DNA from 4 places in the Siminovitchia sediminis genome. Region 4 is predicted to be linked to each of the others. Evidence: riboswitches for the same ligand, from Rfam matches in the RefSeq annotation. Region 4 holds a riboswitch; each other region holds the start of a gene.
The links. A riboswitch is a leader RNA that binds a small molecule or an ion and turns the genes downstream of it on or off. The one in region 4 is predicted to bind thiamine pyrophosphate.

Region 1 (2,198 bases), on a different contig from region 4:
AGTCATTCTCCACCATGGTGGCACCGATCACCAGTGTTCCGTTGTTTCTTGGCACGATATAGCAGCTGTCGTGAAACAGTGTATGCTTTAACAACGGCTTGTCTGCCCGAACAATTAAGCTTTCCCCTTTTACCGGCGAGAGCCTTTCTGAGAGTACCAAATGTTTAAATAGGCTGTTGCTGAGAACCCCTGTCGCCACCACAACATACTTGGCTTCTACATCGCCTTGAGCTGTATGAATGATATAATTCCCGGCTTGTTTTTCAATGCTGTATACAGGGTGATTTTCAAAAATGGATGCACCCAGAGCTTGAGCACTTTTTGCAAAACTTTCGCATGTGCGATTCGGCAGGACACTGACATCATCCGGGATATACGCTGCACCCAATGCGTCCGGTGAAACTTCTTTTTCCATGTAAATAACATCTTCAGATTCCAGCCATTGTACGGTGGGCTGTACAAGCAGAGGTTCCAGGTTTTTTTGATCCTCCTCTGTGTAAGCCAGCTTTAAAATCCCGCCTTTTTTGTATCCGATATCCACACCGCTCTGCTCATAGAGCTCATCTTTTAATGCGGCATAAGCCCGCTGGCTGGTTCGGGCAAACGGGAAAAAGACAGAGAAGTCCCCAATGCTTTCCGAATGGGCGCCAAGCATCCCGGCAGCAGCACTTGTTGTTTTTTCACCTATCCGCCCTCCATCAAATACGGCTGTATCAATCTTCTCTTTTGCTAAATAATAGGCAATGGCACTTCCAATAATCCCGCCGCCAATGACTGCTGCTTCATACTGCTTGTTCACACATCATCACCTCACTGAAGGTTTATACAAAAAAATAACCACTCTCCCAAGCAGGAAAGTGGTTTGGTTAAACAATTCCATGAAAAAATAACTCTGCCACATCCCTACGCAGGTGCAAGCCTGTTCAGGTTATGAGGGTTTCAAAGTATACTACTTTTCTCTCAGCCCTTATCAAGGGTTCCCCTAGTGAAAATATGAATATGCAGTTGTATACTTACCCTACCATAGAAGAAAAAATTTGAAAAGGGATACTCAAAGAGATCCTGCGGCGCATATATTATCTCGGTGAGACGCTGTACAGAAATTATTTGCGTCTTCAATTGCTATTCTGTGTCCACCACCCCAGGAATGGGCTGTCCTTCGACAAAGTCAGGCGGCTCTATCTCGAGCAGTCCATATAAAGTTGGTGCAATATCCAAAGTGGAAATCTGAGTGTCGATGGTTCCTTTTCGAATGCCATTGCCTGCTGCCAGAAAAATCGGATGAAGTTCGGGTCTGGAAGGGTCGCCCCCGTGGTTTCCGAGTACATCGGACTGCATGACCTCGTCTTGATCCTCCTGCGCCATGTAGTAGCCTTTTTTGGCAACTAATACAACATCCCCGGCGTTTTCATGGGCTTGTCCGGGTTTCGTGGGAATGACTTCAACGTATGGTTTTTCCGACTTTTCAAAGGCAAGGCGGATTGCACTTTTCATTCCCTTTATTGCTCCAGACACATCTCCTTTTTGATGAATGAGGTGATGCCACCACTTGGCAAAGCCGTAAAACATATAATCCTTTTTCGGAACATGCTTTTTCTCAACTTTTGCGGCATGAAAAGTCTCGACAATTTTCTGTTTTATCGGCTTATAATTTGCTTTGCTGACAACCCCTCCTTTTTCCCGGCCTTGCACATTGATATAGATATGTGCGATTGACCCGCTTGCTACAGCAAAAGCCTGCGAGTTTTTTTCATCGACCCGGCCTTTCTCGTCTTTTACAAGCAATCCCGCCTTTTCCAGCTCTTCATTGGGAGACAGCTGCGAATGCACGGGTTCCATGCCGTGATCGGATACCAAAAAGAGCCGGTCATCTTCCTTCACATGCTGCAGCACTTGTCCAAGCATGTCATCGGCCAATTGATAAGACCAGCGTACATATTTCATATATTGCTTGGACCTTTCCTTTGAATAACCGGGCTGCCGGGGATCAACAAGCAAATATTTATGCGACTCATGGTCGGCTTGCGGATAATAGAAAAACAATACATCCGGTGCATACCGCTCTTTAATAAACAGCGACACGTCCGTTGTCCACTGGGCAAAGCGCCCGCTGATTTCCTCATATTCTTTACGGGTAATCCAATGTTTCGATAAGGCCCTGTCATCATCCTGCACGGGGAAAAATCCGAACTTTTTAT
Region 2 (2,198 bases), on a different contig from region 4:
AAAACAGGGAAAATTGAAGATGCATTCAAATATTATCTTCTGTCCATGGAACATGCCAAAACCGATTATGAATATTTGCTCAGCCTGTGCAGTTATACTGAATTGCTGATCACACAGGGGAAAAAGGAAGAAGCGCTTCGAAATATCACGAAAATCTTGCGCGAAACGAAGGCGAGTACCATGAAGAAGCAGCAGCTTATTTTCAGGTACTATCAGTATTCATTAAAAGGCCAGAAAGAAAAGGCGATGAATTATTTAGAGGAAGAAGTCCTCCCCTATTTGGATAAATTCTTTTATATTGAGGATTATAATAAGTTTGCTTTATCTCTGGCTTCATATTATGCAGCAATAGATACAGATAAAGCACTCTATTATTATAAAAAAATAGCAGAAAGGTGATGAGAAAATGAGAAAGCTTATGCTGACAGCAGGCGTTGCCTGGGCGATTTACGTTGCTCCGATTATCGGAGGTGGTGTTGGACCACAGTCACCGCCAATTTTCCCGCCAATCTAAAAAACGGTTGGAACACTGCTCCTTTTTAGGAGCGTTTTTTATTTGCGTCAAAACGGGAACAGGCGCTTCTGCTTTGGTTCCACCGGATTGTAATGTATAATGATATTTGAATAAATCATGCAGTAGGGGAACCGGTGGGGCCGGTTGAGATAGCATTCGGGAAAATGCTGACCCTTTGAACCTGATCTGGCTTATACCAGCGAAGGGAACGCCTATTTTACACAAGCGATGGCGCCTGGGTTCAACTTCCCGGGCGCCTTTTTCGCCTCATACATCTCTGACTCCAGGCAGGGTGCAAGGGATTTGAAGGGGCTGACAGGAGGTCTTCCATTTTCCGGTTAGTGCTGCCCTGACTGCATACCTTGCGCTATTCTTGTTCAGCTTAGAAGGGGGAGTTTATACATGAAAAAATGGATCGTTGGTTTGATCATGATGGGAGTGCTTGCCGGGTGCAGCGGGCAGGAAGAAGCTCCAAGTGATTCGGAAGACAAGGAACAAAGTCTGGAAAAAGTGTCCGTTGTGCTGGATTGGACGCCCAATACAAACCATACCGGTTTATATGCAGCACAGAACCAAGGGTTTTTTGAAGAAGAAGGATTGGATGTAGAGATTATCCTGCCTGGGGAATCCGGTACTGATCAGCTCGTGGCTTCAGGCAAGTCTGAATTTGGCGTCAGCTATCAGGAGGCCATCACGGAAGCACGTGTTCAGGATGTACCGATCGTGTCGATCGGAGCGGTCATCCAGCACAATACTTCCGGATTTGCGTCACCTGCAGAAAAAAATATTGAGTCACCAAAGGACTTTGAGGGTAAAACTTATGGCGGCTGGGGGGCGCCTCTTGAAAAAGCAGTGATTGCTTCTTTGATGGATACTGAAGGAGCCGATGTTGAAAAAGTGGATATTGTCAACATGGGGGATACCGACTTTTTTACAGCTGTCCAAAGGGATATTGATTTTGCCTGGATTTATTATGCATGGACCGGAGTGGAAGCCGAACTCCGGGGTGAGGACCTCAACATGATTTACCTGACAGATTATTCGGACAAGCTGGATTACTATACTCCGGTGATTTCAACGAGTGAAAAAATGATAGAAGAAAATCCCGAGACGGTCAGGGCTTTTATGGCTGCAGTGACAAAAGGCTATGAATTTGCCATCGAAGAACCGGAGAAAGCAGCGGATATTTTAATTGAAGCTGTACCAGATTTAGATCCGGAACTCGTAAAAGAAAGCCAAAAATGGCTGGCTCCACGTTATCAGGATGATGCAGCCCGCTGGGGAGAGCAAAAAGCCGAAGTATGGCAAAATTATATGGATTGGATGCTCGATAAAGATCTGCTTGAAAAAGAAATTGACGTCAAACAAGCTTTTACCAATGAATTTTTACCCGAATAGGAGGCAAGCCGGCATGGCTGATACACTTGTAAGCATTCAGATAATCCCAAAGTCGAAGAATGGGGAAGATGTCATCCCGTATGTGGATGAAGCAATCAAAGTGATTCAAGAGTCGGGCGTCAGGCACGAAGTGCATCCGCTGGAGACGACAATGGAAGGGGACTTTTCTGTCCTGATGGGAGTCATTCAGAAAATGAATGAAAGAATGATTGAGCTGGGGAGTTCCAATGTCATTTCCCAAGTAAAAATACTGTACCAGCCGGATGGAATAACGATGGACCAGTTA
Region 3 (2,198 bases), on a different contig from region 4:
CAGGAATGCCCGCCTGTCCGAACCATCCTCCATCCGTCACTGTCTTGGACATTCCCACGTTCGGAGCTGTCTTCCAAATTTGTTCGTGAGCCTTCTTCAGTTCCTGAACAGCTTCATGTTCTACATCCAGCTCAAGTGCAGGAAAAATTTCTCCCCGATCTACGATCATAGACTTACCACCCCACTTGAATTTCGGCGGATTTTCTTTTAGCCAGGGATCGGCCATCGCTGTGTGATACAGATGCTCCTCAATCTCGGCAATAACAGATTCATAAGTCTCATTTGGATAATAATGAACAGTGATCCAAAGCCTGCACTCATCAGCCACAAACGCTGCATGCCTGCCCCCCTTGATTACTGCAGGATTAATCGTATTCGTGCCAGCCGGAAAGCCTGGATATTGTTTTGTAACAGCCCAGTATCTCTCAAGCTCCTGAAGAGCAGCAATCACTATCATCATTTTTTCGATGGCACTCGCTCCATGCACTCCGCCCCCGGCGTGAATCATGTTCAAGCGCATAGCATCGTGAAAAACTTCTTGGCTTTTTACAGTAATCCAACCGGTTATTACGCCGCCTTGTCCATGAATCTCTGAATTACTTACGTCCATGACAAGAGCAAAATCCGCATCATATCCCTTTTCAATGCAAGATAACGTCCCGGCTTCTCCCACTTCTTCTCCAATCACAGATTGGAACTGAAGATCCCCTTTCAACTCCACTTCATATTCGTTTAACAGTTTAATGGCAAAAAGGGCAGCTGCCATGGCCCCTTTCATATCTGCAGTCCCGCGCCCATAAGCAAAGCCTTCTCTTACTTCCACATTAAATACCGGAACCGTCCATTCGCTGTCATCGCCAACTTCAGCCACATCGATATGGCCGTTAATAATTAAACTTTTGTAATCCTTACCGCCTGTCCCCTTCTTAATCCCAACTACATTAGGGTCATTCGGGTAGACCTCCCAACTGTCTGTTGCAAATTTTTCCCTCTTTAAAAACTGTTCAATATACTGTTGTGCTTCTGCTGTATTTCTTGAAGGAGGACTCACTGTCTGAAATCGAATCAAGTCGGTTAAAATCTGAAGCAGCTCTTCCTTTCGTTCATCTACAGACCTTAATAGAACGTTATTTATTTTTCCCATAATTTCTCAAACTCTCCTCTCCCTCGTATTATATATTTCAAGAACAAAAATTTGCTCCTTGATAACTGAATGATAGAGGTTTTTTGTTTCAATACCAGCGCTTTTATGATGATCCAATTGTTGAATAAACAAAAACAGCCGCTTCCCGGTTGAAGAGAAGCGGCTGTATATAACGCCTAACATTGTATAAAAGCGCTGCTTCCCTACGCCGGTATGACCCGGATCAGGTACGAAGGGTAAAATCTCAGCCAATCAGGCACCCCCAGCAGAAAGTAATTAAATATTTTATTAAGGATCAGAGGCTGATGCACCTAATAAGTGACCATTTCAAGTGAACCACAGCCTGGTGGCCCCAAGCCATACCCTCATTGAGCCATTTCCTGATATACATCCTAAAAGCGGAGGAACACCTCTCTCCATTCCGGGGTTTTTTAACCGGACAGCCCATTAATAAATTCTTCTATTTCCTCCAGAGTCTTACGATCTTTGCTTACAAACCTTCCTGCTTCCTCTCCGTCATGGTAAGCAACAAAGCTTGGAATACCAAAAATGTCAAGTTCCTGGCATAAATCGAGAAACTCATCACGGTCTACATGGATAAAATTGTACTCCGGATAATCGGCTTCCAGGCGTGGAAGAACCGGATCCAGGAACCGGCAATCCGGACACCAATCCGCGGAGAACATAAAGATCGTACGCTCTTCATTTTTTAATTGCTCAAACTGCTCTTTTGACTGCAAATTTTCCATATTATTTACCTCCAGTGTTAATCAGCATTTGGCCCGGCTTGATCCAGCCGCGCTTTCTCATATACTCCGATATCAATAAGCTTATCACAGCCGGACCGATAAAATGGAGTACAATGACTTGGATAAGGACATAGGCTGAAAAACCCATTGTCGTGAAGGTCATGATTTGTCCGACAAGTCCGCTTGTTCCCATCCCGGCTCCGGCTGCATTGCTTGTCATTTTCCAAATCGTAGCACCAAAAGGAGCCAAAATGATACCAGCCACTGTAGGAGGAATGAGTATAAGCGGATAGCGTATTATATTA
Region 4 (2,198 bases):
GGGTTAAGTATCCCTTTTCCTGATCCGATCGGAGAAGCTCCCGGCATGACTGCGTGCACACCCAGTTCTTCAAGCCTTCTCGCCAATACCACATCATCTGAAGTATAGGCAAGAACAGTAAAGCCCTCTTCCAACAACAATTCTGAAGCTCTTAACGTTTCAACAGGATCCGGCAGCAGAGTACGGTCACAGCCGATCACTTCCACTTTTACCATGTCACATAATCCAGAAGCTTTCGCCAGCTTTGCAGTTCTGACAGCTTCCTCTGCCGTACTTGCTCCTGCCGTGTTCGGAAGCAGCGTATACTTTTCTAAATCCAGCATTTCCAAAAAATTTGGCTGAGAGGGTTCAAATACATTCATCCTTCTAACAGCAAACGTTAATATTTCGGCCTCCGAGACTCGTACAGCTTCTTTTTGAATCTCAAACGAAGGATATTTCCCTGTTCCCAATAACAGTCTTGACCGAAAGGTCTTTTCCCCGATTTTTAACATCTTCATCCTCCTCCAACAAAATGGATCATTTCGACTTCATCCCGATCCCTGATTGGGCGGTCATATTCTTCTTTTTGAATAATTTCTTTATTGACCTCAACAATTACAATACGTTTGGATAGTTCCAAATGCTCCAGAAGCTGCGCAATATTGGTTACCCCGGCAGGCAGCTTATAATCGTTTCCATTTAATGTAATAGTCATTCCATTCAATTCCTTTCAACTGAATGTTGTAATCGGCAGGCTTCACTATACTCTTTAGCGGCGGCATATGGTGTGGGACTGTCAAAAATTCCGGACATGATCGCTGCACCTTTTATTTGAACCTCGTGAAGTTCCTTCAAGTGAAACGGTTTGATTCCTCCTATTGCGTATATGTTGGAGGTCACCGTACCGGCAATCCTTTGTAATTCCTGAAAACCGCGGGCAGGAACCCCTTTTTTACAGTCCGTTTCAAAAACATGTCCATATATAAGCCAATCAGCGCCTGCCCCGATGGCTTCTGCAGCCTCCTTGAGCGAGTGAACCGACCTGCCGGCCTGAATATCAGGAAAACATGATTTTACTTGCTGCACTTCTAATCCATGGCCAGGAAGCTGCACTCGCTTAATTCCCGCAGCCACTGCCACATCCACCCTGTCATTCATAATCAACTTGTCTTTTTCGATGCCGGCATGGGTTAAATAACCCATGAGCTTTATGATATCCGCAGCAGTTTTTGACCTTTCCCTTATGATGAAGTAATCAACTATTGGCGCTACTTCACACATGATACCTGCAAGCTGCTTAACCTCCAGCCGGTCATTGGTAACAGCCACTAATTCCACACCATCCCCCCCTTTATAAAAATGAAAAACCACTCTCGCATAGGAAAGTGGTATGATAAGCAATACAACATATCACTTCCCTACGCAGGCGCAAACCTGATCAGGTGATAAGGGTATCAGAGTGCCACTCTTCTCTCAGTCCTTTTGAAGGATTCCCCTAGCGTTTCACATATAAAAATGTTGATTACCATTATATTACCATGAAAACAAAAATTATGGAAGTATACGAAAGTTTCTAACAATAATAGAAAAATTTTATCATTTACTGCTTAACTGCTCATAAAACTGTTCATATATCCCTGCCATTGTAAAGTCCAGATTTGTTAATCCTTTTGCCCTCCATGAAGTAATTCTCACCGTTACCAACTTATAGTCAATCGATATAAAAGGGTGGTGCTGCCTTCTTTCAGACTCCTCAGCAATCTTTTGAACAAAAGATATCCCCGTCAAATAGTCTCTAAACCGATATTTTCGGACAATCCACCTTTCATCTAAGCGTTCCCAATCTTTATACTCAGCCAATTTATTACGAATTTCCTCTTCCGTCAATCTTTCCACTATTTCCCCCTCCTTTATCCAATCAGATCATTGGACGTTTCTTTATAAACATTCTATCATTTCCTTGAAGAGATATTGAAGGAGTGACTGTATTGATTTCTCCAACCGCCAAAAAGTTCCATGGAATCCCATTATCCGTTTTAGATTTAGCTCCAATTACAGAAGGAAGTGAGGCTTCCGATTCATTCAAGAATAGTGCAGAGCTTGCCCAGCACGTTGAAAAATGGGGGTTTAACCGTTACTGGCTGGCAGAACATCACAATATGCCGGGAATCGCCAGCTCGGCTACCTCTGTATTAATCGGACATATAGCAGGTGCC

Region 1: it holds a riboswitch for thiamine pyrophosphate, as region 4 does, so the genes downstream of both, thiO (glycine oxidase ThiO) here and ACFSCZ_RS04455 (thiamine phosphate synthase) in region 4, are expected to answer to the same signal.
Region 2: it holds a riboswitch for thiamine pyrophosphate, as region 4 does, so the genes downstream of both, ACFSCZ_RS05355 (ABC transporter substrate-binding protein) here and ACFSCZ_RS04455 (thiamine phosphate synthase) in region 4, are expected to answer to the same signal.
Region 3: it holds a riboswitch for thiamine pyrophosphate, as region 4 does, so the genes downstream of both, ACFSCZ_RS08670 (acetylornithine deacetylase) here and ACFSCZ_RS04455 (thiamine phosphate synthase) in region 4, are expected to answer to the same signal.

The regions. Positions count from the first base shown of each region.
Region 1 covers NZ_JBHUEO010000013.1:96,632-98,829, forward strand. The annotation lists gene thiO (glycine oxidase ThiO) at 1-799, opposite strand, end outside; TPP riboswitch at 884-994, opposite strand; gene ACFSCZ_RS06880 (alkaline phosphatase family protein) at 1,123-2,198, opposite strand, start outside.
Region 2 covers NZ_JBHUEO010000009.1:43,570-45,767, forward strand. The annotation lists gene ACFSCZ_RS05350 (helix-turn-helix domain-containing protein) at 1-399, shown strand, start outside; TPP riboswitch at 629-739, shown strand; gene ACFSCZ_RS05355 (ABC transporter substrate-binding protein) at 917-1,912, shown strand; gene ACFSCZ_RS05360 (thiamine-binding protein) at 1,926-2,198, shown strand, end outside.
Region 3 covers NZ_JBHUEO010000019.1:74,736-76,933, reverse strand. The annotation lists gene ACFSCZ_RS08670 (acetylornithine deacetylase) at 1-1,144, opposite strand, end outside; TPP riboswitch at 1,328-1,418, opposite strand; gene ACFSCZ_RS08665 (thioredoxin family protein) at 1,576-1,893, opposite strand; gene ACFSCZ_RS08660 (PTS sugar transporter subunit IIC) at 1,895-2,198, opposite strand, start outside.
Region 4 covers NZ_JBHUEO010000007.1:41,734-43,931, reverse strand. The annotation lists gene ACFSCZ_RS04465 (thiazole synthase) at 1-500, opposite strand, end outside; gene thiS (sulfur carrier protein ThiS) at 497-697, opposite strand; gene ACFSCZ_RS04455 (thiamine phosphate synthase) at 703-1,320, opposite strand; TPP riboswitch at 1,381-1,489, opposite strand; gene ACFSCZ_RS04450 (4a-hydroxytetrahydrobiopterin dehydratase) at 1,579-1,878, opposite strand; gene ACFSCZ_RS04445 (LLM class flavin-dependent oxidoreductase) at 1,971-2,198, shown strand, end outside.